DNA from 3 places in the Mesorhizobium sp. WSM4840 genome. Region 1 is predicted to be linked to each of the others. Evidence: riboswitches for the same ligand, from Rfam matches in the RefSeq annotation. Region 1 holds a riboswitch; each other region holds the start of a gene.

Evidence for each region. Region 1 has a riboswitch for cobalamin ahead of AC0L3I_RS08985 (CbtB domain-containing protein). Riboswitches for the same ligand answer to the same signal wherever they lie in the genome.
Region 2: another riboswitch for cobalamin. It lies ahead of metE (5-methyltetrahydropteroyltriglutamate--homocysteine S-methyltransferase); the one in region 1 lies ahead of AC0L3I_RS08985 (CbtB domain-containing protein).
Region 3: another riboswitch for cobalamin. It lies ahead of AC0L3I_RS05675 (aromatic ring-hydroxylating oxygenase subunit alpha); the one in region 1 lies ahead of AC0L3I_RS08985 (CbtB domain-containing protein).

Annotation. Positions count from the first base shown of each region.
Region 1 is NZ_JBVVQD010000004.1:287,326-297,780, reverse strand. It holds gene cobO (cob(I)yrinic acid a,c-diamide adenosyltransferase) at 1-548, opposite strand, end outside; gene cobU (bifunctional adenosylcobinamide kinase/adenosylcobinamide-phosphate guanylyltransferase) at 550-1,047, opposite strand; gene AC0L3I_RS08990 (CbtA family protein) at 1,070-1,837, opposite strand; gene AC0L3I_RS08985 (CbtB domain-containing protein) at 1,853-2,032, opposite strand; cobalamin riboswitch at 2,070-2,270, opposite strand; gene AC0L3I_RS08980 (acetyltransferase domain-containing protein) at 2,621-3,613, shown strand; gene AC0L3I_RS08975 (methyltransferase family protein) at 3,610-4,116, shown strand; gene AC0L3I_RS08970 (MerR family transcriptional regulator) at 4,204-4,590, opposite strand; gene mgtE (magnesium transporter) at 4,740-6,170, opposite strand; gene AC0L3I_RS08960 (glycosyltransferase family 4 protein) at 6,723-8,060, shown strand; gene AC0L3I_RS08955 (HAD-IIB family hydrolase) at 8,057-8,812, shown strand; gene AC0L3I_RS08950 (GH32 C-terminal domain-containing protein) at 8,835-10,455, opposite strand, start outside.
Region 2 is NZ_JBVVQD010000029.1:38,709-49,163, reverse strand. It holds gene AC0L3I_RS28980 (peptidase domain-containing ABC transporter) at 1-1,457, shown strand, start outside; gene AC0L3I_RS28975 (adenosine kinase) at 1,521-2,543, shown strand; cobalamin riboswitch at 2,948-3,146, shown strand; gene metE (5-methyltetrahydropteroyltriglutamate--homocysteine S-methyltransferase) at 3,263-5,608, shown strand; gene tdh (L-threonine 3-dehydrogenase) at 6,256-7,290, shown strand; gene AC0L3I_RS28960 (cytochrome c peroxidase) at 7,230-7,772, opposite strand; gene AC0L3I_RS28955 (Ros/MucR family transcriptional regulator) at 8,292-8,759, shown strand; gene hemN (oxygen-independent coproporphyrinogen III oxidase) at 8,962-10,299, shown strand.
Region 3 is NZ_JBVVQD010000002.1:473,147-483,601, reverse strand. It holds partial or broken gene AC0L3I_RS05700 (MBL fold metallo-hydrolase) at 1-208, shown strand, start outside; gene AC0L3I_RS05695 (PDZ domain-containing protein) at 647-877, shown strand; gene AC0L3I_RS05690 (molybdopterin-dependent oxidoreductase) at 986-1,597, shown strand; gene AC0L3I_RS05685 (FAD-binding oxidoreductase) at 1,594-2,340, shown strand; gene AC0L3I_RS05680 (FAD-binding oxidoreductase) at 2,353-3,468, opposite strand; gene AC0L3I_RS05675 (aromatic ring-hydroxylating oxygenase subunit alpha) at 3,492-4,739, opposite strand; cobalamin riboswitch at 4,955-5,155, opposite strand; gene AC0L3I_RS05670 (DUF680 domain-containing protein) at 5,677-5,880, shown strand; gene AC0L3I_RS05665 (DUF680 domain-containing protein) at 6,002-6,226, shown strand; gene AC0L3I_RS05660 (DUF680 domain-containing protein) at 6,192-6,551, shown strand; gene AC0L3I_RS05655 (ABC transporter ATP-binding protein) at 6,637-7,749, opposite strand; gene bglA (beta-galactosidase BglA) at 7,774-9,438, opposite strand; gene AC0L3I_RS05645 (carbohydrate ABC transporter permease) at 9,443-10,455, opposite strand, start outside.

The DNA.
Region 1 (10,455 bases):
GTGACCAGATCGGCGGCATCGACCAGCGCCGGTTTGGCGTTGCGGCCGGTGACGACGACATGCAGGTTTTCGCGGCGCCCTTTCAGCGACGCCACCACTTTGTCGAGATCGAGATAATTGTAGCGCAGCGCGATATTCAGCTCGTCGAGCACCAGAAGGCTGATCGATGGATCGGCCATCAGTTCGAGCGCCTTGGCCCAGGCGGACTCGGCGGCGGCGATATCGCGCTTCAGATCCTGCGTCTCCCAGGTGAAACCCTCGCCCATCGTGTGCCAGACGACCCGGTCGCCGAAGGCGGCAAAGGCGTCCTTCTCGCCGGTGTGCCATTTGCCCTTGATGAACTGGACGACGCCGACGCGCCTGCCGTAGCCGAGCATCCTCAGCGCCAGCCCGAAGGCGGCAGTGGTCTTGCCCTTGCCGGGCCCGGTGTTGACGATCAGCAGCCCCTTCTCGACCGTCTTTGCCGCGACCTCTGCGTCCTGCACCGCCTTGCGCTTGGCCATCTTGGCGCGGTGGCGTTCCTCGTCCCTGTCGTCGATATCGGTCATCTCATTTCACCTTGAGCGGCAGTCCCGCCACCATCAGCAGCACTGTGCCGGCGACGGCCGCGACCTGCTGGTTGAGCCGGCCGGCGGCATCGCGAAACCGGCGAGCCAGCGCATTGTCGGGCACGATGCCCTGGCCAACCTCGTTGGAAACCACGAACCATGGCCCGCGCGGCCGCGACAGCACATCGGCCAGCCCTCGGCATTCGGCCTCAATGTCGCGTTCGGCCAGCATATGGTTGGTCAGCCACAGCGTCAGGCAATCGACGAGGACAGGCCGGCCGTCAGGCAACGCCTCAATCGCGCCGACGAGATCGAGTGGCGCGTCGATGGTCGTCCAACCCTCGCCGCGCCGCGACTGATGCAGCGCGATACGCTCGCGCATCTCGTCGTCATAGGCTTGCGCCGTAGCGATATAGGCCCACGGCGCCGGACAGGCCGTCACCAGTCTTTCGGCATGCGCGCTCTTGCCGGAGCGCGCACCGCCGATGACCAGGGTCAGATTGCCGCCGGGAGCAGCGCGATCAGGCAAAGCTGTCGCGCAGGCCGGTCGTGCTGCCGGTCAAGCGGCCGCGCACCACGCCGACGACGGCGCCGAGCACCAGCCAGAACACCAGATTGGTCAGTGTCACCGCCACCACGAACTGGTGGTGCAGGGCTTCCGTGATCGGCGATTCAAAACTGTCGGGCTGCGGCGCGCCGACGATATGCGGCGCCACGATCAACGCCACGGCAAGCAGCGCCAGCGGCAGCGATTTGCGAAAGGCGAGCAGCCCAAGACCGGCCGCGGTCGCTATCACCGTCGCCGTCCACCAGATCTGGCGCTGAGTGAGATCGGCCGCCGGCATCGCCGGCAGTTCGGGCGGCAGGCCGAGGTTCGGAGCCAGCGTGAACACGGCAAAGCCGGCAAGCCCCCATAACAGGCCCTGACGCCAATTGCCGATGCCGCCGGCGAACTCCGAAGCGGCGACCAGGATCAGCGCAAAGCCGATGCCGGTGACGACATTGGCAACGACGTTGAAGGCGAATCGTTCAAAACCGTCAGCCGGCGCCCAGCCTTCGTCTTCCGCAGCCGGAGCGGCCGGTTCGGCGCTACTCATGGCATTGGCGTCCGTGGCGTTCGCAGCCGGCGCCGCGGTATGGTCATGCGTGTGACCACTGCCGGCCTGCTCGTAGACTTCCGCCTTGAGAATGAGCGGCACGGTGGCGTAGGCCTGCATGCAGGCGAGAACGACGCCAGCCACAAGCCCTGCGATCGCCGCGATGAGCACGACGTTGCGAAACAGTGTCATGATGTCGGCCCCTCGTCAGTGGCAGGGAAACGCCATCGAGTGGCGATAGTCGTGGGCGGCATTGTGGACCGTATCGATATGCGAGAAGCCGACAAAGCCCATGACGAAAATGCCGAGAAATGCAGCAAGCGCCAGCTGCACGAAGCGCGACTGCGAGGAGACGGAAGCGCCGAGCGAGACGGAAGCGGTATTCATGTCTTGTCCTTTCGCCCTCCACCCGAGGGCATAGAAATCAGTTCTCCTGTCGCCGGCAGGTCTCCTGGCTCGCGGATCAGCGCCCTTCCCCACCTTCCCGAAGAAACTCTTCAGTGGCATATGGAGAGGACTACCGCACACAGTTGCGGGGGCAGCCACGGCATTGGGCGAATTTTGCCCTTACCGCATTCCCTTTAGAGCGCCGTGCGTCCGAATGGACGCACAAAGGACGCTCTAACACTTAGACTCTGCGCATGACCTTTCCGGAACCGATTCCGGTTCCGGGTTCATGCGCGGCTCCAAACGGAACCGACGACGGCCGCGACTATAGGCAGAATCGCTGCGCCCGGCAAACCAAATTCCGCCAGCGGCCAGCCCGAATGCGCCGTCTCGGGAATCAGCCGGCCGGCGCCACAAGGCCGGAGTGCTGATGCCCGAGGAATATGAACTGCATCGCTTCTAATGGGTGCGTCAGCGGCATACGGCGCTTTCACCGACGCCCTGAGCATCAACGGGATTTGCCCTGTCTTCTTTTGTCCGGGGCAACCATGATAGTCGTCTTGCAGTGCTGAATCAGATTGCGAGACCATGAGCATTTCTACGCCGACCGTTCAGGACCGATCCAAGCGCATCATCGCCATCGACGTCGCCCGCGGCGTCGCTTTGCTTGCCATGGCAAGTTACCATTTCACCTGGGATCTCGAATTCTTTGGCTACACCGATCCCGGCCTGACCGCCTTCGGCTGGTGGAAATTCTACGCGCGCTGCATCGCTTCGACCTTCCTGTTCCTGGTCGGCGTCAGCCTGTTCCTCGCCCATGGCAAACTGATCCGCTGGAACGGCTTCTGGAAACGCTTCGCCATGGTCGCCGGGGCGGCGCTCGCCATATCGGCTGCCACGAGGCTTGCCACGCCGGACAGTTTCATCTTCTTCGGTATCCTGCACGAGATCGCGCTCGCCAGCCTGCTCGGCCTGGCGTTTCTGCGGCTGCCGGCGCTGCTGGCGCTTGCTGTCGCAGCTTTCGTCATCACAGCGCCGCTCTACCTCAGGTCCGAGATCTTCGACCATCCGGCCCTGTGGTGGGTCGGCCTGTCGGCAACCAACCCGCGCTCCAACGATTATGTCCCGCTGTTGCCATGGTTCGGCGCTGTGCTTGCGGGCATCGCGACGGCAAAACTCGCCTCCGCCTCCGGCCTGCTGACGCGGTTGGCAGGCCTGACGCCCGGCAGCTGGACAAATCCGCTGGTCTTTATCGGCCGGCACAGCCTCGCCTTCTATCTGATCCACCAGCCGGTGCTGATCGGCTCGATCTGGCTTTTTTCGCAAGTCATGCCGGCACCGGTCGAGACCAGGCAGGTCACCTTCCTGAAAGAATGCCAGACTTCGTGCGAGCAATCGCGCGACACGGAGTTCTGCTCCAGCTATTGTGTGTGCATGCTCGATACACTCGAGGGCGAGGCCACGCTTGATCAGCTCTACCGCAACGACCAGGCTGCGGAATGGAAGGCACATCTCGACGAGCTCGCCGGCGCCTGCACTGCCAAAGCCGACAGCACTTTGATGGAGGGAGGAGCACAATGACCGACCATCAACAGAAACCTGGGCAACAGAAACCGGGGCAGCCGAAACCGGGGTTTATACCGTGGCCGCCGCTGATCTATGTCGCGGCCATCGCCGTCAGCATCGCGCTTGGCTTGCTCTATCCGCTGCCATGGATCGGCGGCCTTCTGGGCGACATCCTGTTCGCGGCCGGCTGGGTGGCATTGTTCGGCGTCGTCGCACTCTGGTTCACGGCAATCCGCACCATGATCCGGGCAAAGACGACGCTCCACCCAAACGCCGTGCCGGATCACCTGGTCACATCTGGCCCCTTCGCCGTCAGCCGCAACCCGATATATCTGGCCAACACGCTGCTGATGATCGGCGTCGCCCTTATCTCGGGGATCGTATGGTTCCTGCCGCTGGCGATCATCGCCGCCTTCGCAACGCAGAAGATGGCGATCGAGGGCGAGGAAAGAGTTCTGACGGCGAAATTCGGCAAGAAATACCGGGATTACGCTAAAAAGGTGCGGCGCTGGATTTGAGGCGTGCGGCAAGGTCTTTTTAAGAATTCGCTCTGGCAGAAAACCACACTAGCTGGCCGCCAGAGTAGAATTGTCAAAAAAGGCCGCTCACGTGTTGACGCCGAGCTCCACCAATCGCTCGACGCAGGATTCCTCGGCCTGATCGAGTTCCGCCAGCGTCTCTTCGAGGTCGCGGCGCTTCTGGCGCAGATCCTCGCGCTTTTCCTCGATGCGTTTGATCATCAGGTTGAGCTGACCGACCTCCCCGGGCGGCTCCTTGTACATCTGGATGATTTCGCGGATTTCGTTGATCGAAAAGCCGAGCCTCTTGCCGCGCATGATCTGGCGGATGAGATGCCGGTCCGACGGGCGAAACAGCCGCGTGCGGCCGCGCCGCACCGGCTGCACCAGCCCTTCGTCCTCGTAGAAGCGCAGCGTCCGCGTCGAAACATCGAATTCGCGGGTCAGTTCGGTTATCGAATAATATTCCCGCATCGTCACTCCAAAAGCCCGGATAGCGGCGCGATCGCCCATTATGCGGCGATGCCCTTCATTCACAAAAGGGCTCGTCCCGCACCGGAATCGACCGGTAGCTCTCCATCGAAACCTCGCACGCAACTTACGTAAAAGTCAATTGAAGGGCCTTATCCGACTCCCGCGCCCAGATGCAGCCACCAGGTGGCAAGGCTAAGGAAGGCGAGGAAACCGATAACGTCGGTAATCATCGTCGTGAAGATTGATGATGAAATCGCCGGATCGGCGCCGAGCCTGTCGAGGAACAGCGGAAGCAGAATGCCACCGAGTGCCGCAGCCAGCATGTTGACGATCATCGCCGCGGCAATGACGAAACCGAGATCGGGATTGTGAAACCAGAAGCCGGCGACCAGCCCGAGGATCGTTGCAATGACCATGCCATTCAGCAGGCCGACCACAACCTCGCGGCGAATGACGCGACCGGCATTGTAGATATCGAGGTCGCGTGTGGCGAGCGCGCGCACGGTCACTGTCATCGTCTGCGTACCGGCGTTGCCGCCCAGCGAGGCGACGATCGGCATCAGTGCGGCAAGTGCGACCATTTCCTCGATCGTTGCACCAAACATACTGATCACCGAGGCCGAGATGAAGGCCGTACCGAGATTGACGAGCAGCCACGGAACGCGCGAGCGCGAAGTCGAAAGAATGCTGTCCGACAGTTCTTCGTCGCCGACACCGCCCATGCGCAGCAGATCCTCCTCGGCCTCCTGCTGGATGACGTCGACCACGTCGTCGATGGTCAGCACGCCGACCAGCCGCTCGTTCTCGTCGACGACGGCGGCGGAGAGAAGGTCGTATTGTTCGAATTCGCGCGCTGCCTCTTCCTGGTCCATCGTGGCCGGAATGGCGTGCCTGGTCTCATGCATGACCTCTTCGACCTTGATCGAGCGCTTAGTGCGCAGGATCTGGTCGAGATCGATGGCGCCGAGCAGCTTGAAGCTCGGATCGATGACGAAAATCTGGCTGAAGCGGTCGGGAAGGTTATTGTCCTCGCGCATATAGTCGATGGTCTGGCCGATCGTCCAGAACGGCGGCACCGCGACGAACTCCGTCTGCATGCGGCGGCCGGCGGTCTCTTCGGGATAGTCGAGCGAGCGGCGCAGCCTGATCCGCTCGGTGAACGGCAGTTGCGACAGGATCTCGTCCTGGTCTTCCTTTTCGAGATCCTCAAGAATGTAGACCGCGTCGTCGGAATCGAGATCCTGCACCCCCTGGGCAATCTGCGCGTTGGGCAGACTGTCGACGATGTCGCGGCGGATCGCCTCGTCGACCTCGGTCAGCGCGGAAAAGTCGAAATCGGCGCCCAACAAGTCGACCAGCGCGCGGCGTTGTTCGGGATGAAGCGCCTCGAGCAGATCGCCGAGTTCCGATTGGTGCAGGTCGTCAACTTCACGCTTCAGCGTCAGCGTGTCGCGATCGGCGATCGCTGCGCCGATCTGGGCCAAGAACGACGACAGAATGGCGCCGTCCTCGCCATAAATGTCGGCATGGCTGCCGTCAGCGGCCCTGGCGCCGGTCGTCTGTTCGTCCTGGCTTTCCACCAGCGCCTCCCGCCATCAGAATTCCGGAAAAGGTGCCTGTCACGTCTAGAACATTGGACCCAGAAGTGGAAACCGGTTTTGGGAAAAATCCGATGCTCAAACACAAAGATAGTGCGGCGGCACGATTCGACCTGAGAGTCCGCCTCTATGGCGCAACGCGTGGGAATATCAAACGAAATACGCCCTTCCCCGCCGTGGAGCGAAGGCTGGTGCAACCGGATCGCCCGACAGACGTTGATGCCGCACTCGGCCCTCTCCTCAAGGACGCGAAGGCTCAGGCGATGAGGTCAGAGACCAACGGGCGCAAGGGATGACAGACTGATCGAAATGGAAGCCGTTGGACACCGTAAATCCTCGAAGAACCGTCGAACGTCGATTCCAGGCAACTCGGTGACCGAAATATGCGACAGAGCCGGTTTGCCTTACCATAACGTCAAATGCGTTGACCTGAGCGCATGCTCGGAATTTGCGAATGGAGGGTGGAATCCTTATAGTTGTGAATTGGCGCACGCTTTCGACTGCGGGCGTGCAGAATCGTAGAGAAGGATACAGATGCCGGACGTCAACTCGGATGCGGCGACACCTCGAATTGCACTCATTTCAACCCACGGCTACGTAGCTGCCAACGCACCACTCGGCGCGGCCGATACCGGCGGACAGGTGGTCTACGTCCTGGAACTTGCAAAAAAGCTGGCCCAGTTGGGCTATGCTGTCGATATCTGGACGCGGCGATTTGAAGACCAGCCTCCTGTCGATGAAGTGGCAGACGGGGTTCGTGTCCTGCGTGTCGCCTGTGGCGGACGCGATTTTATTCCGAAGGAATATCTTCACCGCCACCTTCTCGAGTGGTGTGAAAACGCGCTGCGCCTGATTCGCAGGGAAAACCTCTCCTACGACTTCATCAACAGCCACTACTGGGATGCGGGCGTGGCGGGGCAGCGACTGTCGGAAGCGCTCACTATCCCGCACATCCATACGCCGCATTCCCTCGGCATATGGAAGCAGCGCCAGATGAAGACGGATTACCCGGACAAGGCCGATACATTCGAGGCCGAGTTCAATTTCACCGAGCGTATAAAGCACGAGACGATCATCTATCGAAGCTGCGCCATGGTGATTGCAACAACGCCGCCGCAGGTGGATATGCTGATCGAGGACTACAGTCTCGAGCGCGACCGCGTGCATATGATCCCGCCCGGTTACGACGACAACCGGTTCTTCCCCGTCAGCGAGGCGTCTCGCCGGTTGATCCGCCATCGGCTCGGCTTCGAAGGGCGAACGATCCTGGCGCTCGGCCGGCTCGCCACCAACAAGGGCTACGACCTGCTGATCGATGCGTTTTCCGTGGTGGCGCCGCGTGTGCCGGATGCGGTCCTGAGGCTCGCTGTCGGCGGCGAGAACATGGACGAGCAGGAACAAAAGATCCTGAACCAGCTCAAGGAACAGGTTGAACAGCTAGGCTTGCAGGACCGTGTCGTCTTCTCAGGCTATGTTGCCGACGAGGATCTGGCCGACACTTATCGGGCGGCGGACATGTTCGTCCTGTCAAGTCGCTACGAGCCGTTCGGCATGACCGCGATCGAGGCGATGGCCTGCGGAACGCCCACCGTGGTTACGATCCATGGCGGCCTCTATCGCGGGATCAGCTATGGCCGACATGCGCTCTTCGGTGATCCGTTCGACAAGGAGGATCTCGGCATCACCATCGTCAAGCCTATGAAGCACCCGCGCCTCTACGGTCGCCTGGGCCGCATGGGTGCGCACAAGGCGCGCAGCCTGTTCACCTGGACAGGTATCGCGCAGCAGTTGGTCAGCCTTGTCGAAGGACGTCCGGTGTTGAAGGCGGTCGACGACCATGATTGGGACGAACCTTGGAACGACGGCGATTGAAACCGATCGCGCTTCTATCAAGTGATCTCGACGGGACTCTGGCGGGTGATCCGCCGGCGACGTCACGCTTTCGGTTAAAATGGGAAGCGCTCGATCCCGAGCACCGGCCGGTTCTCGTCTACAACAGCGGTCGTCTGGCCGACGACATTTTGAACTTCGTCGATGAAGTCGCCCTGCCAGCGCCGGACTACGTGATCGGCGGTGTCGGTACGATGCTCGCCGGTCCGCGGCACACCTCGCGCCTCGGGCATTTTACCCAGAGGTTTTCGGAAGGCTGGTCTCTTGAAAAAGTCGATGCGGTGCTCGGATCGCTCGAAGACACCGTCCGCCAACCCGACGGCTATCAACACGCCTTCAAATCGAGTTGGTACCTGCACGACGCAAGTCCGGAAGCCCTTGCCAGCATCGAGCGCGCTCTGGCCGAGGCCGGCCTGTCAGTGACGATGATTTATTCGAGTGGACGCGATCTCGACATCCTGCCGCGTTCAGCAGACAAGGGGCAGGCGCTGGCCTGGCTCTGCAATGAACTCGGCATCGGTCTGGATGAGGTGGTGGTCGCCGGCGATACCAACAACGATCGCAGTATGTTCGACCTGCCGGGTGCGCGCGGGATCGTCGTCGCCAATGCCCTTCCCGAACTGCTTGACATGGCTCGGGACAACCCGCTGATTTACAGCGCGAAGAAACAGTTCGCCCTTGGCGTCGTCGAAGGCCTTGCTCATTGGTCGGTGTTTGCGGACGCCCAATCCTGAACCGGAAATATTGATCTCCTTGTCACGGTTTGAGCGCCCATACCGTCGCGTGTAGAACGGCACCCGCTTCGGCGATGAGACGTGCGGATTGTACCGGCTCAAAACCGCTGATCCGTTTCGTGCCAGCCCAACGACCGCGATCCGCAAAAACCTCGATCGATCCATAGTCGAGGAATATCCGCAGCCGTTTTGGACGGGCTCCCTTGGCGATGTAGTGAGGAGATTGAGCTGCGCCGCCGTCTTCATGGCAAATGGCAAGTCCCTCGTCGTCGACGACAACCTCGAGGCGAACAGTTGGATGATGCAGCTTCAGGCGGAAATGGGCACCCGGCCTTTCCAACTCGAACAGGATTTCGACCGCGCCATTGATAAAGCTTACCTGCTCTCCGGCTGCAAGGCGTGTTCGGTCCAGAATATGGCTCCGCAGGCTCTCGGCAGCACCGATGGGCGGGGTATGCAACTCGCCTGCAGACAGATGGATATTGCGAGGCAACGTCATGGCTGTGGGGAAATCGATCGCCGGTCCGGTATCGGCCCAGTTGGCAAGCCATCCTATACCGACAATGGCATCACCGTCGACGAAGGCCTGGAAGGCGTAATTATCTGTCCCGAAGTCCAGTTCCTGTTCGAATTCCTTGGCAAAGGTCTGACCATCGAACCAACCGACAATGGCTATTGTCAGGTTCTTGCGCCGGGTGGACTGGTCCTCACTGTTCATCAGCCCGAGAATTAGAACCCAGCGCGTCGCGGGATCGGTCGCAGGCCCGTCGAGCGGCAGCAGACAGGGACATTCGATCGCCGTCGTCCGATAGTGTTTCTCGACCAGAAGCTTGCCGATGTATGTCCAGCCGGTGGCGGCCGTATGGTCATGGGTTTCGTAGAGCAGGACAACGCCGCCCTCATCGCTCTGGCTGCCCAGCAGCATTTTCCAATGGCCATCCGGTCCCTTGAAGACGTACGGGTCGCGAAAATCGGTGGTCAATCCCTCGTCAAGCGGGCGGTAGGGCAGGATGACGTCGGCATTTCCCGCCGTGATGAGGTCGCTGGAAGTGGCAGTGAGCTGGATTTGCTGTTCCGGGATACGATCCTGTACCTGCTCGGTGAAAAAGACGCGAATACCCGGGCCATCGGCAAGCGGGACGGCTGAGCCGGAATATGCACCGCCCCGTTTGTCGGGCCTTGCGGTAAGATCTTCCGACGGGAACAGGAAGATGGGCATGTGACGCCACCGCAAATAGTCGGAAGATACGGCGTGGCCCCAATGCATCGTATTCCACCGAAGTCCATGGGAATAATGCTGGTAAAAGAGATGTGGGCGACCTCCAAACCGACCGAATCCGTTTGGATCGTTCATCCAGCCGAACGGCGGGCGAAAATGATAGCTGTCAGGGATGTTCGGCGGCGCATTTCCGGGATTGGTGTGGAGAACTGTAATGCCTGTCTCCAGCACGTCGGCCAATGCGAACCAGTAGGCAACCGATACCGATGTTTGATCCGTGTCGTAGTCCAGTTCGACACTGCCGCCGCCGAAGACGTGAAAAATTCTGAATTCATACTCTTCGGCGTTCGTAACGCTCACCTCGCCGAACTTGCCACGGACATTGGAAAAAGACAGCGAGCCCGGAGCGTCCGGCTTGGTCGCC
Region 2 (10,455 bases), on a different contig from region 1:
ACGTCCACCTGATCCTCGGCTACTACAATCATATCCTAAGCCTGCCTCAGAAGTTCTTCGACAGCATGCGCATGGGCGAAATCATTTCCCGCATGAATGACGCGGTGAAGATCAGGAGCTTCCTGAACGACGTCTCGATCAACATGTTCGTTGACGTGCTAACGGTACTGTTCTCGTTAGGGCTGATGTTCATCTACTCGTGGAAGATCGCCTTGGTCGTGGCGGTCTCCATCCCTTTGTACCTCTCGGTCTATTGGATCATCAACCGGCTGAATAGGAATCGTCAGCGCGCCGTAATGGAGAACGCTGCCGAATTAGAGACACAACTGGTGGAATCACTGGGAGCTGTCTCCACAATCAAGATCTCCGGCATGGAGAGCTTCGCCAACTTCAAGGTGGAGACCCGCTTCATCAAGATGCTGCACTCCGTCTACAGCTCCGGCCTGATCTCGATCTTCGGAGACAGCACCTCGACATTCCTCGCAACTTTATTCACCATCGTGCTGATGTGGTTCGGAACGACACTTGCCCTCGATCAAACCGTCACGCCTGGCGAATTACTCTCCTGCTATACCTTGCTAGGCTATATCACCCGGCCGATTGCCAGTCTGATCCAGACCAACCGGATCGTTCAGGATGCTTTTGTCGCAGCCGATCGCCTGTTCGAGATCTTCGACCTGGAGCCGGAAAGCGGTGGCGGCATCGATGCAGACAAATCCGACATTGGCGACATCCAGCTGGAGAAGGTCACGTTCCGATATGGTAGTCAGTTCGAGCTTTTCCAGGATCTTAGCGCCACCTTCCGCCGGGGGGAAATGACAGCAGTGGTGGGGGAAAGCGGCTCGGGCAAGAGCACCCTTGCGGCGCTGCTGCAGAATGTCTACCCGCTTGAGGGTGGATACATCCGGATCGGCCGTTATGCCCTCCAGGACCTGTCGACCGTATCCCTGCGCAAGGTTGTCGCTGCGGTGCCGCAATCGATCGATGTGTTCTCGGGCTCGGTGATCGACAACATCGCCCTTGGCGAGTTCGAGCCGGACATCGAAAAGATCCTCCAAATCTGCGATCAAATAGGGCTGCGGGAGGTGATCGAGCGCTGGCCCGGTGGCTTCCAGGCCTATCTAGGCGAAAACGGCGTACGCCTCTCCGGGGGCGAGAAGCAGCGCCTTTCGTTGGCTCGGGCTCTGTACCGGGATCCGGAGATCCTGATCCTCGACGAAGCAACCTCCTCTCTCGACTCGGTCGCCGAGGCGTTTGTCCTGCGAGTGGTTGAGGATCTGCGTCGGGGCGGCAAGACCATCGTCATCATCTCTCATCGACTCAGCACCATCCGTTGCGCCGACAAAATAATGGTCTTGGACAAGGGGCGGGTTGTTGCGGAGGGGAGGCATGCTGATCTGCTGACAGCTGAAGGCGCTTACGCTCGCTTGTGGCGGGCGCAAACCGGATCCAGCTAAACAGCTTCAGGTGAGGGGCACGGCAGAATTTTGGGGCAGTGAGGCATGGAACAGCAGCGGCGAATGTATATCGCCGTCGCTTGGTTTCAACCTTGTGGGTGTGCCGCGGTCGGCCATATCCTTCAATGCGAAAATGCGAGTTCATGTTTTGGGCGCCACGGAGCGTCCGAAAATTGTAGCTTACTTGGGGGCGCGATGAACCTGATCGATACGAGGCGCGCCGAGCTGCTCTACAGCCGCATGGGCCCGGCCATCGAAGCCTCCGGCGGCAGCGCCGGCAACACGGCGGCGGGTGTCGCCAGCTTCGGCGGACGCGCCGCCTTCTTCGGCAAAGTCTCGAACGATGCGCTCGGCGAAATCTACGCCCATGATATCCATGCGCAGGGCGTCGCCTTCAACACCAGGCCGCTCAATGGCGAGCCACCGACGGCGCGCTCGATGATCTTCGTTACCCCAGACGGCGAGCGCTCGATGAACACCTATCTTGGCGCCTGCGTCGAGCTCGGGCCTGAGGACGTCGAGCCCGACAAGGCCTCGGGCGCCAAGGTCACCTATTTCGAAGGCTATCTGTGGGACCCGCCGCGCGCCAAGGAGGCGATCCGGCAGACGGCCAGCCTGGCGCACGCCGCGGGCCGCGAAGTATCGATGACGCTTTCGGATTCGTTCTGCGTCGACCGCTATCGCGACGAGTTCCTCGACCTCATGCGTTCGGGCACGGTGGACATCGTCTTCGCCAACAGCCACGAGATCAAGTCGCTCTACCAGACATCGTCCTTCGACGGGGCACTGGCTCAGATCCGCAAGGATTGCCGGATCGCCGCCGTGACCCGTTCGGAAAAGGGCTCGGTGATCGTGCGCGGCGACGAGACCGTCACCGTCGAGGCGACCAAAATCCGGGAGCTGGTCGACACCACCGGCGCCAGCGATCTCTATGCCGCCGGCTTCCTGCATGGTTACACGCAAGGCCGCGACCTCAAGACCTGCGGCGACCTCGGCTCACTGGCGGCCGGATTGGTGATCCAGCAGATCGGCCCGAGGCCTCGTCAGAATTTGCGCCGCGAGGCCGAGCAGGCCGGGTTGTTGTAGGGACGCATCTCGGCGAGGTGCTGCTCACCCTCCCCTCTTTGCGGGCTGTCCAGACAAGCGCTGGGAAAACACCGTGTACCCGTCCGTGAAGGATGGCGGTTCTTCTACAAATTTCTGATTATGAAGGCTCAGGAACGTTGTCGCCCTTCGGCCCAGTACTGCCGGCCGATCATGATGGTCAACACGCCCTCTTACGAAAATCGTTCTGAGCCGGGATCGTACAATTGACAGATTGCCCGACCGGCCAGCCACAGCCACCGGTCAGCCACAGCCTGCGAACCGGAGAGGGGCGCAGATGGTTCAGCTCTACCGCGATCTGCGAATTGAGACACGCCGCGGGTGAATGATTCACATAAACACATAAACATTTCTTTATACAGCATTGACAAGAAAGCGGGCAGCTGCGATTGTCCGCATGTCGTGGTTCTCCGCAAGGCGTTGCCCTAGCGGAGCTAAGAGGGAAGCCGGTGCAATGCCGGCGCTGCCCCCGCAACTGTAAGCGGCGAGCCAACCCACCAATGTCACTGGGGCGAACTGCCCCGGGAAGACGGGCAGAGGCTGTGACCCGCGAGCCAGGAGACCTGCCACGGTGAACAACGTCCACGGGCGGGGTGTCTGGTGGCCGCGGCAGCTCGGCGTTGATGCCGGCCTGTTAGCGCCTTCCTTGTCCCCGCCGCTAGCCATCGGGGTATGGAATGAATGTCTCCCAGCAAGTTCCCATAGCAACGCTTGGTGTGCCGCGTATCGGTCGCCGGCGAGAACTGAAATTCGCGCTCGAAAGCTACTGGTCCGGAAAATCTTCTGCTGCCAACCTTCTGGCGACGGCGAAGGCGCTCCGTGCCGCCAGTTGGAGCGAGCAGCACGACCGGGGCGTGTCGAAAATCCCGTCGAACGATTTCTCACTGTATGACCATGTGCTCGACACCGCAGCAATGGTCGGCGCCGTGCCAACCCGTTACGGCTGGACGGGCGGCGAGGTCCCCCTCGACATCTACTTCGCGATGGCGCGCGGGACGCAAGGCGATACCGCGGGTTGCGGACATGCCAGTCACGGGCATGCCGTTCAGGGACAGCGCGTAACCGCGATGGAAATGACCAAATGGTTCGACACGAACTACCACTACATCGTGCCGGAGTTGGGCGACGATCAGACATTCGCCCTCTCGTCGACGAAACCAGTCGATCACTTTCTGGAGGCAAAAGAGCTCGGCATCCATACACGCCCGGTCCTCCTTGGACCGGTCACCTTCCTCAAGCTGGCGAAGTCTCCCGACCAAGGTTTCAATACCATGGCGCTGCTACCGCGCCTGCTGCCCGTCTACGAGCAACTCCTGCGAAATTTGGAGCTCTCTGGGGCCGACTGGGTTCAGATTGATGAGCCGGCGCTTGTGCTCGACCTTAACCCGAACGAACGAGCTGCCTTCGAATTCACCTACGGCCAGCTGTCGAAAGCCGCGCCCAAGTTGAAAATCATGCTGGCTACCTATTTCGGTCCGCTGGGAGACAATCTCGAGACCGCGCTTTCGCTGCGCCTGGCGGGCCTACATCTCGACCTTGTGCGCGCTCCCGAGCAGTTGGAGACGGTTGGTCGGCTCGCACCGAAGGATCTGGTGCTCTCACTTGGCTTGATCGACGGCCGCAACGTCTGGCGCGCGAAACTGACTGCCATTCTCGACCGTATCAAGCCGGTCATTGCCGGCTGGCCGCTGGACCGCGTCGAAATTGCGCCTTCCTGCTCGATGCTTCATGTGCCGATGGACCTGCGGATGGAGACCGCGCTCGATGTGGACGTCAGATCATGGCTGGCATTCGCCGCCCAGAAGACTGAAGAGCTGCTCGTGCTGGCCCAAGCCTTGTCCGAAGGCAGGGATACTGTAGCGGGCGCGCTCAAGGCTTCTGAAGAGGCCGCCGCCGCGCGCGCCATGTCTGCAAAGGTCCATGATCCGCTCGTCCATGGGCGAGTTGTCGGCATTGACGGCGTCATGAAGCAACGAAAGAGCGCATTTGCCAAGCGCTCCAGAGTCCAGGCTGACACGCTCGGCCTGCCGCCATTCCCCACGACGACCATCGGGTCCTTCCCGCAGACGGCCGAGGTGCGCAGGGCGCGCTCCGCTCATGCGAAGGGCCGGCTGAGCTATATCGACTACCAGGCCTTCCTGAAGAAGGAGACCGAAGCGGTGGTCCGTTGGCAGGAGGAGATCGGGCTGGACGTGCTGGTACACGGCGAGTTCGAACGAAACGACATGGTGCAGCATTTCGGCGAGCAGCTGTCCGGCCTCGCCTTCACCCAGCATGGCTGGGTGCAAAGTTACGGCTCCCGGCTGGTGCGCCCTCCCATCATCTTCGGCGACGTATCGCGGCCCAATCCGATGACGGTTCTCTGGTGGCAATTTGCCCAGTCGCTGACGAATAAGCCGGTGAAGGGCATGCTCACAGGGCCAGTGACGATTCTGAACTGGTCTTTTGTTCGCGACGACGTACCCCGCGCCGAGACCTGCCGCCAGATCGCGCTCGCCATCCGCGATGAAGTGACGGACCTCGAAAGAGCTGGCGCAAAGGTGATCCAGATCGATGAGGCCGCATTTCGCGAAGGCTTGCCGCTGCGGAAGGCCGACTGGAAACATTATCTCGGCTGGGCTGTCGAATGCTTCCGGCTCGCTTCGACGGGTGTGGAGGACGCGACCCAAATTCACACCCACATGTGCTATTCGGAGTTCAATGAGATCATCGACTCGATCGGCGAACTGGACGCGGACGTCATTTCGATAGAGACGTCGCGCTCTAAAATGGAACTTCTAGACGCCTTCACCAAGTCCAAATATCCGAACGAAATCGGTCCTGGCGTCTACGACATTCACTCACCACGTGTCCCGGAGATCGGCGAGATTTTGCATCTCGCTCAACTTGCCCGCGAGCGACTGTCGGACAGCCAATTGTGGGTGAATCCGGACTGTGGTCTCAAAACAAGGAAATGGGAGGAGGTCCGCCCTGCCCTCGTGAACATGGTCGCTGCGGCATTCGCCCTGCGGGAGAAAGTGCAGGCGCAGGCCGCTGGGCCACTGTGACCGGCAAACATGTGACCAGCGGGCTCCGCGGATGAGTTCAAAGCAGAAGGGACGGCATCGAAAAGCCGCCCACTGATTGGTAGAGGCCCCACCCTTGTCGTCCAGCCGAAGGCCCGCTGGACGGCTGAGCGGCGGGGCAGGATCTGGGAAGCCGCTTCTGGTCCGAGGACGGATGATTTCAACCAGGAACTGGAGTAAGGCGGCTTTGCCCGTGAGCTTCAGCCTCTCACAGCGCCAGCGGTCAACAGACACTTCACCGAGGGGCGAACGATGCCGCCTGTGCACCGACACATCAAGATATCGGCGGCCAGACCGACCATCGAGAGCATCGTGTCGAGTGATTGCGTCGCATGTGGCGGACATCGACGAAATAGCCATGCCGCCCAGCTGCAAGCTGCGACCATTCCTCATCGCTTGAATTGAAACTTCGCTGCATCTGGCGTGACGCTTGCTCCGCTTCCGCTGAGGTTCGCTGGACTGGGTTTTCAAGCGCACGGATCGCTGTGGAATGTTGCTTCGACACAAAGGCAGCCGTCAACATTACGATTGGTCCAAGGATCTCAGGTGTTCTCCGAGCCTACCTTTTCGTTGCGCAGGCTACCGGAGCAGGGCGAGGAGCGAAATCAACCAAGCGTAAGGAGCACCCGATGTCGAACATGATGAAGGCGCTGGTGAAGGCCAAGGCCGAACCGGGCATCTGGATGGAAGAGGTGCCGGTGCCGGAAATCGGCCCCAACGACGTGCTGATCAAGATCAAGAAGACGGCGATCTGCGGCACCGACGTCCACATCTACAATTGGGACCAGTGGGCGCAGAAGACCGTTCCGGTGCCGATGGTCACCGGCCATGAGTTCGTCGGCACGGTCGCCGATTTCGGCGCCGCTGTCACCGAATACAAAGTCGGCCAGCGCGTCTCGGGCGAAGGTCACATCGTCTGCGGTCATTGTCGCAACTGCCGCGCGGGCCGGGGACATCTGTGCCGCAACACGCTTGGCGTCGGCGTCAACCGTCCTGGCGCCTTCGGCGAATATCTGGCGATCCCGCAGCACAATGTCGTGCCGATCCCCGACGACGTGCCCGACGAGATCGCCGCGATCTTCGATCCCTTGGGCAATGCGGTGCACACGGCATTGTCCTTCGATCTGGTCGGCGAGGATGTACTGGTCACCGGCGCCGGGCCGATCGGCATCATGGGCGCGCTCGTCGCGCAATGCGTCGGCGCGCGAAAAGTGGTCATCACCGACATCAATCCGGTGCGGCTGGCGCTGGCGAAAAAACTCGGCGTCCAGCATGTGGTCGACGCGTCGAAGGAAAAGCTGCGCGACGTGATGCCGGCGCTCGGCATGACCGAGGGGTTTGACGTCGGTTTGGAGATGTCGGGTGCGGCGCCCGCCTTCCGCGACATGATCGATACCATGAACAATGGCGGCAAGATCGCCATTCTGGGCATTGCGCCGACCGGCTTCGAGATCGACTGGAACAAGGTCATCTTCAAGATGCTGCATCTCAAGGGCATCTATGGCCGCGAGATGTTCGAGACCTGGTATAAGATGATCGCGCTGGTGCAGGGCGCGCTCGATGTGAGCGGCCTGATCAGCCTCCGCATCGGCATCGATGATTTTCAGGTAGGCTTCGATGCGATGCGCAGCGGCAGTTCCGGCAAGGTGGTGATGGACTGGTAGGGCGATTGGCCGGAAGTAGCCTTTCGGCAACGCTGGAGGGACAGCCTCTCTGGCCTGCCGGCCATCTTTCCGCGGAGGGAGCATGGCTGGTGCAAGCAATAGCTCCTCCGCAATGTGCGCCGCTCAATCGCCCGCGACGCATCGTGGGCGATCAGAGGACGCTGCGCTTGTGGCAATTCGCCCAGATCGGTCAAGGAATGCTCACAGGCCTGACGCGATCGGCTGTTTTCCAAACGCCTATGATCGAGGCCGTGGCACGAATTGCAGGAGAAAACGCCTGAGGATGAGAGGCGTGGATCGAAGAACAGTGCCTTGCCGAGGGCAATCTTCTCCGGCGTGCTCGGGTTGGTGACTGCCGGTATGGAGGGCAAGGGCTTGAAGATGGCCAGTGCCGTTTCTCTCAGGTCTGGCGGAATGGACTGCGCAGCAAAAGCTGTGGCTGCCACAAGCGCAACAGCCACCGCAGGGGATAGGATTTTCATAGATGGAGTCCTTACGATGTGCACGCAAACCATTCTCCACATGCGGCTCGCGAACGCCCTGCGCTAGATCAGCAGATGAAGGGAATCGTACCTGCCGAGCAAGCCAATCGAGCGGCGGAGCAGTGACTGCGGTTCATCGCCCGACGGCGGACTCCAACGGTGGGGCGCGCGCAATCGCTGTTTGTTCGGTGAGGGTTTGGTCGGTTCCGTGGCCTGTCGCCGCATGCTGCCGCTGCGCCAACCTGTTTCATAGGCGCCTTCTGCCCACCGAGTGCACGGCTCATGGTTTACAAGGTTTCTGCGTCTTGCCTCTGCAATTCAGACGGACGAGATCGGGACTGAACGGCGGATAACGGCGCAGTTAGCGATTACCGCGCAGATCAGTGTCACGACAGCGTGAAGTGGACTATGACCTCAATGCTGGACGAGCAACGAACAATCCTGTCGCGAGATTTGTTGCTTTCATCGGAAATCATCACTAGAAGCGACGCTCCGCAGACCAATCCACTGGAGAGTTTCATGCCAGAAGAAGACCTCGAAAACACCAACAATCTCATCGACCTTACCGCGGATGTTGTCTCAGCCTATGTTTCCAACAATCCCGTACCGGTGGGGGAGCTGTCTGCTCTGATCGGCCATGTGCACGAAGCTTTGAGACGCACGGCGGCCGGTCGCGTCTCGGCACAAGAGCCGACGGTATTGACGCCGGCCGTCCCGATCAGAAAATCGGTGACGCCGGACTACATTGTCTCCCTTGAGGACGGCAAGAAATTCAAGTCGCTAAAGCGTCATCTGTCGACCCATTACGGGCTGAGTCCTGACGAATATCGCGCCAAATGGGGTCTGCCGGCGGACTATCCCATGGTCGCGCCGAACTATGCGGCTGCACGCTCTGCCCTGGCCAAGACGATGGGACTCGGCCGCAAGCCGAAAGAGCCCGAAGTCTCGGCGCCCGAAAAGCGGTCTAGAAAGAAGGTACTAGCGTGACTTCCTCCATCCAGACCCGTTGTGGGGCTGGCGGCTCGATCGGCATGATGTGAGCGAAACACTCGAAAAGGCGGGATCAAGTCCCGCCTTTTCCTTGCACGGTGTGATTGCACGCCGCGAAGCGGAATGGAACTGACATAGCGCAGAGACACAGGGAACCGCAGCGGTAAAAGGACCAACTTTTCAGCTTGGGACGGAACCGTTGCAGACCTCTACCCTGAAAGAATGTCGCGAGGCTCTCCTGCCTTGGTACACCATCTATCCGACTGTGCCGGAGTTCACCGCCAGCGTGGGGGTCGTAAGCTATGAGGAATGGCTAAGAGGTCTGCCGGCTGACGATCCGGTGTCGCTCTATCTTCACATTCCGTTCTGTCGATCGATTTGCTGGTATTGCGGCTTTCCGACCACGATTGCCCGCAATCAGGGTCCGATCCTCGATTATCTAGCCGTTCTGCGCGACGAGATCCGTTTGGTCTCGGATCAAGTGCAGCAGGGGCTCGTCATCAACGACGTGCATTTCGGCGGTGGAACCCCGACTCTGATCGGGGCAGCGGAGTTCTTGGCCATGATCGAACTGCTGCGCCGCCGCTTCGCGTTCAGGGAGTCCGCTACGATCGCCGTCGAAATTGACCCGCGCACGTTCACGGCCGAGATCGCCGAAGCATTGGGAGCAGCCAATGTGAGCCGCGCGAGTCTCGGGGTGCAGAGCTTTGATCCGATTGTTCAAAAAGCGATCAACCGGGTCCAGAGCGAGGCGCAGACGGCCGCTGCCGTCGAAGAGCTGCGCCGGCATGGAGTAAGCGGCATCAACGTCGATCTCATTTTCGGTCTTCCGAACCAGACGGTAGAGTCCTGCGTCCAGACTGCGGCGGCGACTGTCGCCATGCGTCCTGACCGGCTTGCTGTGTTCGGCTACGCGCACATCCCATCGGTGATAAGGAATCAGCGCCTGATCGAGAAGACTGCGCTGCCGGACAGCGCCGCCCGCGCCGAACAGGCTGCGGCCGTGGCAGAGACGCTGGTTGCGGCCGGCTACCGAGAGATCGGCCTCGACCATTTCGCCTTGCCGGACGACGAACTTACAATGGCGCAGACCAGCGGTCGGTTACGGCGTAACTCGCTGGGTTACTCGGCCGACACCTGCAAAACCCTGATCGGTTTCGGCGCGTCGGCCATCGGGCGGGTCGGCGAGGGTTACGTCCAGAACGAAGTGACACGTGAGTCCTACAACCGGCACATAGCAGCTGGCCGCCTGGCGACGTCAAAAGGCTACCGGCTCACAGACGAAGACCGCGTGCGAGCCGCAATCATCGAGCGGCTGATGTGCGATTTGCAGGCCGATGTGCCGGCAATTTGTGCGGCCTTTGGATTCGATCCAACTCGCCTCCTCGATTCGGCTGCTGAGCGCCTGGCGAAGCTCGCCGAGGAAGGGATACTTGACATCGAAAAGGGTTTCATCCGGGTGCGGCAGGAGCATCGCTTCGTGGTTCGCGCTGTTGCTGCCGCATTCGATGCTTTTCTCGACCGGGTTGTCCCATAAGCACAGCCAAGCAGCGTGAGCGGAGCCAAAGCGATAAGCTCGTGCCAAACCGCACGCTCGTAAAACTGCCGCAGGCCCCGGCCCCGGCGCCCCTGCGCGGATTGAAGTGTTTGACCTTCCCGAATGGAGGAGCGTGCCGCCGATAACGCGTCACAG
Region 3 (10,455 bases), on a different contig from region 1:
TGCTCTTCGCCGGCGACGCCATCTACGACGCGATGCTGATCGACGACCTGCCGGACTCCGACAGGGCGCTTACCGCCGCACCATGCAGCGGCTGCTCGACCTGCCGATCCGCATCGGCCATGGCGGCCATGGCCCAAGCTTCGACGCCAAACGGATGCGCGAAATCGCCAGCGGCTATCTCAGGCGGACAGACGGGATCGGCGCATAGGAGGCTTCGATGACCGGCAGGATAGAGGCGGGAAGATATGCGAGCTCGTGATCCCTGTCAGCAATTTTGTTCTTGCTTTGTGCTGGCAGCTATGTTATCAATTTCCGCATGGTGCTTGATCGCGCCAACCCGCAAGGTGGGTTTTTTTTCAGGTCGTGCGCTACCTCCCTTCATCAGGGTTCGACTCCAGCCACGCATCAGGCGAGCGGGCGACACGGACCCGTTAGATTAAATCTTCGTAATATCATCTAGAAACCGCGATCTCCGCCCTGGATGCGGGGCTGTCGATCCGGTCGGCTGCCTGCCAGGCGAGGCAATGGAGACGAAGTGCAGACGGCATCGGTGGGCGACTCAGACACACCGTCCGCACAGCAGGGCCTTCGTGCTCCTGCGATCGGCCTCGGCCCGACGGACGTCACTCCTAATGTCCGACAAGCGATGAATCTGACGCACAACCAGCGCGGCGCGCTGGTCGAGAGCGTCAATCCTGACAAGACGGCCTCGGCTTCCGGTATGCAGCCCGGCGACATCATCGTCGCCGTCAATCAGGCGCCGCAGGCGGACCAGGCGATTGCGCTGGTCGGGAAATTCGGAAAGAAGTCCGTGCTCCTGCTCGTCGAACGCGGCGACGCGCAGATGTTCGTCGCCGTGCCCTTCGCCAGTGGCTGAAGCGGCGCATTGCCGCGAGGTTGCAGCCAAAATTATGGTTGCCCACCAGAGCATCTTCGAGAAGACTGGGGAAGGCTGGCAGACGGCCTGATTTAAACGGATTTCCCGATGGTCACCCGCGGCTTCTTTTCAGGACGAAAGCCCCCGACGGATACGGATGCGCGTATCCCGCCGGGGCAGTATCTCGAGCAAGGGTTTCCGGTGCTGTCGGCCGGGCCGACGCCGCGCGTGAGCACCGAGGACTGGTCGTTCACGCTCAAGCACGGACCGCGGCCGATCAAGAAGTGGAACTGGACAGAGTTCAACGCGCTGCCTTTGACCAAGATGACCCGCGACATCCATTGCGTGACCGCATGGACCAAGTTCGACACGGCGTGGCAGGGTGTGCTGGTCGACGATATTCTGGCGGATGCCGGCATCGAGCCACCAACGGCCTTCACGCTGGCGCTGTCCTTCGACGGCTACACCACCAACGTGCCGACGAAGGATCTCACCGCCGGCAAGGCGATGGTGGCACTGATTTACGAAGGCAAGCCGATCACGCCGGACCACGGCGGCCCGGCGCGGCTGCTGGTTCCGCATCTCTATTTCTGGAAGTCGGCCAAATGGCTGAATGGGCTGCAGTTTACCGAGCGCGACGAGCCCGGATTCTGGGAGTTGCGCGGTTATCACATCTATGGCGACCCGTGGCGCGAGCAGCGCTATACGGGCGATCCATGAGCGACGCGCCGGCGGCGCAGTCGCCTTGGCAGACGGTCACCATCAGCCGCATCGAAAAGCGCACGCCGCGCGTCACCAGCTTTTTCCTCGAGCCGTCGCGGCCGTTCGCCTATCGTGCCGGGCAGCATGTCGACGTCAGGCTGACGGCGCCGGACGGCTATCAGGCGCGCCGTTCCTACTCCATCGCCTCGGCGCCTGACGCCGGCGAGACGATCGAACTGGCGATCGAAAGGCTCGACGATGGCGAGATCTCGCCCTTCTTCCACGATATCGCGGCGGTCGGCGATGAGGTCGAGCTGCGCGGACCGCTCGGCGGCCACTTCGTCTGGTCCGACAGCGACGGCGGCCCGCTTCTGCTGGTCGGCGGTGGGTCCGGCGTGGTGCCGCTGATGGCGATGATCCGCCATCGTGCCGCGCGCAAATCGACGGTGCCCGCGGCGTTGGTGTTTTCCGCACGGATCTGGGACGAGGTGATCTTTCGCGACGAACTGATCGACTTCCATGATCGCCGGGACGGCTTCGATCTGGTGTTGGCGTTGACCCGCGAGCCGGCCCGGCGCCCGGCGGACTATTCGCGGCGGATCGACGTTGTGATGATAGAGCAATCGATGGTGCGGCTGCCCGCGCCGCCAAGGTTCGCCTTTGTCTGCGGCTCGAATGCCTTCGTGTCGGCCGCCGCCCAGGCGCTGATCGATGCCGGCGTTCCGGCAAGCCTCATCCGCACCGAACGCTACGGGGTTTAAGCGCCTCGCCGGTCAGGCCTCGATCTCGAGCGCCGTCAGTGGTTTCGAACAGCAGGCAAGGATGAAGCCATCATCGATCTCGTGATCGAGGATGCCGCCATTGTGGCTAATCTCGACTGTGCCCGAGACCTTTTTCACCTTGCAGGTTCCACACAGGCCGAACTCGCAGGCCGCCGGGATGCGCACGCCCGAAGCGCGCGCCGTCTGCAGCACGGTCTGGCCGGCAACGCATTCGGCGTCGATATCCGAAAGTGAAAAGCGGATCGGCGTTGCAGCCTCAGTAGGTATCTCGACCCCGCCCTCTGCCGGCCCACCCTCTGCCGGCGAACCGAACGGGGCCGGTATTTCCTCCACCCCTGGGGCCGCAAAGCTTTCCTGATGATAGTTGGCCATGTCGAAGCCGGCCGCCTCCAGCATCTGCCGCACGGCGCGCATGAACGGGTCGGGGCCGCAGCAGAAAATTTCGCGCTCGCGAAAATCGGGCGCCAGCAGCGGCAGCCGTATCGCGTCGATCCGGCCCATATGGCCGAACCAGCCCTCGCGGCTGGACCGCTCCTCGATCATGAAGCCGAGCGTCAGGCCCGGCATGCGGCTGCCGAGCAATTCGAGCTCCTTGCGGAAGATGATCTCCTCGGGCTTTCGCGCGCAGTTGACGAAGCCGACATCTGTCCAGGGCGCGCAATCGTTCAGCCAGCGCAGCATCGACATCATCGGAGTCACGCCGGAGCCGGCCGAAATGAACAGATATCTGGCCGCGGGATGGCTGTGCAGCGAAAAGTTGCCCGACGGCCCATAGGCCTTCACGTGAACACCGGGCTTCAGATTGTCGAACATCCAGCGTGTGCCGAGGCTGCCGGGCTGTGCTTTCACCGTCACCGCGATCGAGAACGGCCGCGACGGCGAGGACGACAGCGTATAGGTCCGCATCAACGGGCCCTCGGTGGTCGGCAGTTCCAGCGTCACGAACTGCCCCGGTCTGTAGCGGAACCAGGTCTGGTTGTCGGAGCGGAAGGTGAAGGTCTTCACGTCAGGCGCCTCGTCACTGACGCCGATGACTTCCAGCACCTGGAGCCTGTCGTTCCAGGGCGCCATCTCGTCGAGATGGCGGTAGAGGCCGAGGTCCGTCATCGTATTCATCCCCTTGGCCTCGCTCAGGCGACGCTGCGCAACGCCGGCCGCCCGCCCTCGGCAAGGCGCGGCCCGATGAAGGAGGCGTACCATTCGACGAACTGGATGACGCCGCCCTCATGCAGTTCCGAATAGGGGCCGGGCTCATAGGCCGGCGACAGGATGCCGAAGGCGTTTTCCTCAACGATGCGGCGGTCCTGGTCGTTGGTCTCGGTCCAGACATGGGTGAGATCGGCGAGGTCGTAGTCGACGCCTTCGACCGCGTCCTTGTGGACAAGCCATTTGGTGGTGACGGCCGTTTCCGTGGCACTGATCGGCAGCACGCGGAAGGTGACCGCATGATCGCCGAGGATATGGTTCCAGGTCGTCGGATAGTGATAGAGCAGCAGCGAGCCGATACCGTCGGTCGAAACGTCGTCGGAGAGGTTCTTCTTCACCGCACGTCTTCCCGTCATCGTGTAGCTGACGGCATCGCGCAGCAGCGGGGCGCGGGTGGCGCGATACTGCCCGGCCGGATCGATGCGGAACTTGCTCGGCAGGCCCGCCGCCTCGCATTTCGCCCAGTGCGCGAGCATCTCCGGATCGCTGTCGGCGCCCTGCACGCCGGTGACGGTCGGCGCTTCCGGGAATGTCTTGCACAGTTCCGGATGGTTGCCGGCGCAATGGTAGCACTCGCGGTTGTTCTCCCAGACGAGCTTCCAGTTGCCCTTCTCGACGATGGTCGATTCGAAGGCGATTTTTGCCTCGCGCAGCCGGTGCGGCAGGAGGTAAGGCTCGATCATGGCGCGCATCGGCGCGAAATCGGCGGGCTCCTTGGCCAGGCAGATGAAGATGTAGCCACTGATGCTTTCGCAAGCCACCGGCTTCAGGCTGAACTGGCTCTTGTCGAAGCCGTCCGCCATCTGCCTCGCGAACAAGAGCCTGCCGTCCAGCTCGTAGGTCCATTGGTGATAGGGGCAGACGAGCTTCGCCGCCGTACCCTTGTCGGCGTTGCAGACGCGGCTGCCGCGATGCCGGCAGGAATTGTGGAAGGCGTTGATCTTGCCTTGCTGGTCGCGGACCAGCACGACCGGATAGTCGCCGATCTGCGCGGTGATGTAGCTGCCCGGCTTCGGCAACTCGCAATCGTGGCCGATGAACAGCCAGTCGCGATACCAGATCAGCTCCATGTCGAGCTTGAAGAAATCGGGATCGGTGTAGAAGGGCTGCTCGAGCGAGTAGCCTTCCCTGCGGCCGTGCAAGAGCCTCAGCATGTCGTTGCGCGCATCCATGTCCTGTCCTCATAGCCGTCGCATCGGCCCGAAATCGGAATCGATTTCGGAAAGCACGATGCGCAATTCAAAGTCTTGGAGCGTACGTTGTGCGTCCAAATGGACGCATGTCGCTCCAAAGACTGAACTGGTGGTGATGGAGGGAGGATCGGCCGCAAGCCGGCGACAGGGCCGGGCATGCACTATCCACCTCTTGACCGCCCACCGCGATCAGTCGAGTCTAGAAATCTCGGGCTGGTTTCCGGGCTCTGGAGTGTCCTTGCGGACCATCGCGACACCTTCCCAGGCTTGGGCCCAGTGGTCTCCCGTTGCGACTTGAACTCCACCACCGTTGCGGGGGCAGCGCCGGGTTCTGACCGGCTTCCCAATTCTCCGCTTCGTCGTCACCAAGCGGCACCTGAGATGGCGTGATCTAATCATGACGGCCGGCTGACTGTCCGCATGAAAGCGACATCGTATCCATGCGGCGCGACACTGCCGGCGAAACCTGTGGGCCGGGATTTGAGGAAGGTGAAATTTGCGCCTGCTGCGAGCGCTGCCGGTCCTGAAAGCGTGCCGGATTGACCATTGCAGGGCGCCGAAATGGTTAACGATTCGACAACAACTCAGCACCGGCTTTTTAAGCCGCTTCTAAAATCGAACCGAACGGTTCGTTTCTGTTGACAATGCGTGCATGACGCTGTGAACGCAGGTCCGGCAATCCGTCAAATGGTCGATTAGCCTCTTTGTCCTAAACCTTTGAAAACAAAACAGAAAGCAATGACGATAGAAGCCCCTGGTACAATTTCAAGGTGTAGATTCTTGGTCCACACGGAACAACTTCGTGATTGGAATCTGCCGGATGGCCTTCCCACATCGGGGCTGTCCGGACGACGCGAATTCCTCCCAAGACACGCCGCTAGACGGACGGAAAACTAAAGATACTGGAGTTCCAAAAATGAAAAAGATTGCTCTTATTGCCGTCGCCGTTCTGGCCATCACCGGCAGCGCCTTTGCTGGCAGCGACCATTATGGGTCCAACGGCGCCAATCAGCCGACCGCCTCGGTCGACAGTTCGTATACGGCTTCCATTCAGAAGTCGGCTCACGCTGAAAAGCCCGTCGACCAGGGCGCCGACCGCAACCTTTTCGGCAACAATTAACAGCTGATCCCAGACCATGATCCCGAAGTGGAAACCGGTTTTCGTAAAAGATCATGGTCAAACAACAAGACAAAGCGGCCAGTCCGCCGCTCGGGATCTGAAAAATTCAGGAGTACTAGAAATGAAGAAGATCATTCTTGCCACCGCCGCCATCCTGGCTGTCTCCGGCAGCGCTTTTGCCGGCAGCGACAACTTTGGATCGAACGGCGCCAACCAGCCGGCCGCTGCGGTCGACAACGGCTCGTACACGGCTTCGATTCAGAATTCGGCTTCGGCGCAGAATCCGGTTCCGGCTGACGAGAAGCCCGTCAATGGCAGCGACCGTAACCTCTTCGGCAACAACTAATGTCGATCCCAACAGCAGCGGCGGCATTGTCTTTCACAAAGACCGCGGCCGCCGCGCTGATGGGATACGAGAATCCAGGATTACTGAAATGAAGAAGATCGTTCTCACCGCTGCGGCACTTTTGATTGCTGCCGGCAGCGCCTATGCCCGCAACGACAAAGTTGGCGGAACCGACATCAACAAGCAGGCGACCGTCAACGTCGACAACACGCAGACGTCTTCGGTAGGCAATACCGGCTCGCTGGTTTACAAGCTGATCAATTCCTCGGGCGACATACAGAAGTCCGCCCCGCAGGGCAGCGACCGGAACCTGTTCGGCCGCTAACAGCGACCTGAATGCAATGCACAAGAGCGGCGGGCCTTGCCCGCCGCTCTTGTTTTTGCCTTCGCCAAACTGCCTGATCCAGTAGTTAGGCTGCCTTTGCTTCCGCCATGTGGAGTGTGAAGGAATGTCCGTCGGCGTCGAAAATATGCAGGTCGCCGGGATCGGCATTCAACCGCAACGCAGCGCCGCGCTTGACTTCGACATTGCCTGGCAGCTTGGTCACCAGCGGCAGGTCGGCGCGGCCGATGTCGACATAGACGAGTTGGACCTCGCCGAGCTGCTCGACATAATCCACCGTTCCCTCGAAAAGATAATCGGCGCCGGTGGCGATCATCAGATCCTCCGGCCGCACGCCGAAGCTGACCGAAGCACCCTTCGCGGACGCCGGCGTGGCGATCGGCACCGTCGCCTTGCGCCCGCCGACATGACTGACGATGGTCGGGTCGCCTGATTTGTCGATCGTCGCCGGCAGGATGTTCATGGCCGGCGAGCCGATGAACTGGGCGACGAACAGATTGCCGGGTCTCTTGTAGAGCTCCATCGGCGTGCCGACCTGCTCGATGTGGCCCTCCTTGAGCACGACGATGCGGTCGGCCAGCGTCATCGCCTCGACCTGGTCGTGGGTGACGTAGATCATCGTCGTAGCAGGCATCGACTCCTTGAGCTTGGCGATCTCGATGCGGGTGGCAACCCGCAGTGCCGCGTCGAGGTTCGACAGCGGCTCGTCGAACAGGAAGACCTTAGGGTTACGCACGATGGCGCGGCCGATGGCGACGCGCTGGCGCTGGCCGCCCGACATCGCCTTGGGCAAGCGGTCGAGGTATTTGGTCAGCTGCAGGATTTCCGCCGCCTGGCGCACCCGCTTGTCGATCTCGGCCTTGCTCTCCTTGCCGATCTTCATCGAGAACGCCATGTTGTCGTAGACGGTCATGTGCGGATAGAGCGCATAGGACTGGAACACCATGGCGATGCCGCGCTTCGACGGTGGCACGTCGTTCACCACCTCGCCGTCGATCTTGAGCTCGCCGGAGGTGATTTCCTCAAGTCCGGCGATCGACCGCAGCAAGGTCGACTTGCCACAGCCCGAAGGGCCGACGAAGACGATGAACTCGCCCGACTTTATGTCGAGGTCGATGCCGTGGAGAATGTTGAGATTGCCGTATGATTTCTTCACTTGCCTTAGCGTGACATCGGCCATGATACCCTCCGGTGAATTGCAAACTCAGTCGATACGCCCGAACCAGGCGCTGTAGCCGCCGAGGCGGATAGAGCCGGCGGCAGTCTGTCCCGAAAACCCGTGCCCCGGCAAGGGCTGCAGCGAGCGTCGGCCAAGATCGATTTCGGCCGGTCGGCTGCCAAGATTGAAGGCGCAGACGATCTGCTCATTGCCCTCGCGGCGCGTGAAGGCGACCGTATCGCCCTCGCTTTCGATGAAGTCGATATCGCCCTTGGCCAGCGCCGGATGTAAACGGCGGAAGGCAAGAAAGCGCCGGTAATGTTCGAACAGCGAGCTGTCGTCGCCCTGCTGCACATCGACCGCTTGCGAAAGGTGCTTGGCGGGCACGGGCAGCCATGGCTTTGCCTTGGAGAAGCCGCCATTGCTGTCGGCGCCATTCCAGACCATCGGCGTGCGGCAGCCGTCGCGGCCCTTGAATTCCGGCCAGAAGCGGATGCCGTAGGGGTCCTGCAGATCCTCGAATTGCAATTCCGCTTCGCCAAGACCGAGTTCCTCGCCCTGGTAGATACAGACCGAGCCGCGCAGCGACATCAGCAGCGCCGAGATTACCTTGAGATAAGCCGTCTGGTCGGCCTCGCCGGCCGCCCAGCGCGAGGCAGTGCGCATCACGTCGTGGTTGGAAAAGGCCCAGCACGACCAGCCGTCGCTGGCGACCTTGCCAAAGGCTTCCAGCACCGAACGCACCTTTGCCGCGCTGATCTTTTCGGGCGCCAGGAAGTCGAACGAATAGCACATATGCACGCGCTTGCTGCCGGCGGTATAGGCCGCCACCACCTCCAGTCCGCGCTGCGAATCGCCGACTTCGCCGACCGCCGCCGTCGCCGGATATTCGTCGAGCAAGGCGCGGAAGCGCTCGAGGAAGCCGAGGTTTTCGGGGCGGCTCTTGTCGTAGAGATGGTCCTGGTAGTTGTAGGGGTTTACGGAAGGAGCAGTCTGGTCGTTGCGCTGTTCGGGCGGCAGCGGCGGATTGTCCTCCAGGCCCTGGCTGTGGAAGTAGAAATTGATGGTGTCGAGGCGGAAGCCGTCGACGCCGCGCTCCAGCCAGAAGCGGGTGACATCGAGCAGCGCATCCTGGACCGCGCGGCTGTGGAAGTTGAGATCGGGCTGCTCGGCCAGGAAATTATGCAGGTAATATTGCTGGCGGCTGGTGTCCCACTGCCAGGCCGAACCGCCGAAGATCGACAGCCAGTTGTTGGGTGGCGTGCCGTCGGGCTTGGCGTCGGCCCAGACATACCAGTCCGCCTTCGGGTTGGTGCGGCTCGAGCGGCTTTCCCTAAACCACGGATGGATGTCGGCAGTATGCGACAGCACCTCGTCGATCATCACCTTGAGCCCGAGCCTGTGCGCCTCGGCAGTCAAGGCATCGAAATCGGCCAGCGTGCCGAACATCGGATCGACGTCGCAATAGTCTGATACGTCGTAGCCGAAATCCTTCATCGGCGACCTGAAGAACGGCGAGATCCAGATGGCATCGACGCCGAGCGCCGCGATATAGGGCAGCCTGCGGATGATGCCCCTGAGGTCGCCGATGCCGTCGCCGTTGGAGTCCTGGTAGCTGCGCGGATAGATCTGGTAGATCACGGCACCTCGCCACCAGTCGCGGTCGACGGCGACGTCGGGGCTCAATGTCGCTTTCACAGCGGATTGCATAAGCTCAACCTCCTTTCACCGAGCCGGCGAGCAGCCCGCGGACGAAATAGCGCTGCAGCGAGAAGAACACGATCAGCGGCACGACAATGGTGATGAAAGCCGATGTCGTCAGGATCTCCCAGTCGCCGCCGCGCGAGCCGAGCAACGCGTTGAGCTTGGCAGTCAGCACGATCTGGTCGCCCTCGGTACCGAGGAAAACCATCGCGACCAGCAGGTCGTTCCACACCCAGAGGAACTGGAAGATGGCGAAGGAGGCCAGCACCGGGAATGACAGCGGCAGCACGATCTTGACGAAGATCTCGAAATCGCTGGCGCCGTCGATGCGCGCCGATTCCATGATTTCGCGCGGCAGGCCGGCAATGTAGCTTCTGAGGAGATAGATGGCGAAGGGCAGGCCGAAGCCGGTATGCGCCAGCCAGATGCCGAGATAGGTTTTCGACGGCACGCCGAAGAAGCTGCCGACGCCGTTGTAGAGCTTCAGCAGCGGGATCAGCGACATCTGCAGCGGCACGACCAAGAGCCCGATGATGACCGCTATGAGCAATGCGCGGCCGGGAAAGCGCATCCAGGCCAGCGCATAGGCCGCGAATGCCGCGATCAGGATCGGGATGACCGTCGCCGGAATGGTGACGGTCAGCGAATTCATGAAGGAGCGGCCGATGCCTTCCGAAAACAGCACCGTGTCGTAATTGTCGGTGGTGAATTTCGGCGGCGCCGACGAGGCGTAGTAGACGCGCTGGCCGCGCTCGCCCTCGAAGGCCTTCGTTGAGGTCATGACGAAACTGCCGTCGGCGTTGAGCTGCAAGGTCTCGCCGTCGCCGAGATCGGCTGTGGTGCCGGCGGGATATTGCGTCGGCGCCGACGACTTGACGCCGAAGGCGCTGATGTCGCGGGCCGGATCGTCGCCGAAGATGTTGCCCTCGAGGACGAACTTGCCGTCCTTCTCGACTTGCGCCGAGGCGGGTGGCAGCCGGCCCGCTTCCGTCTGGGTGGAACTGGCGAACGAGTTCCACCAGC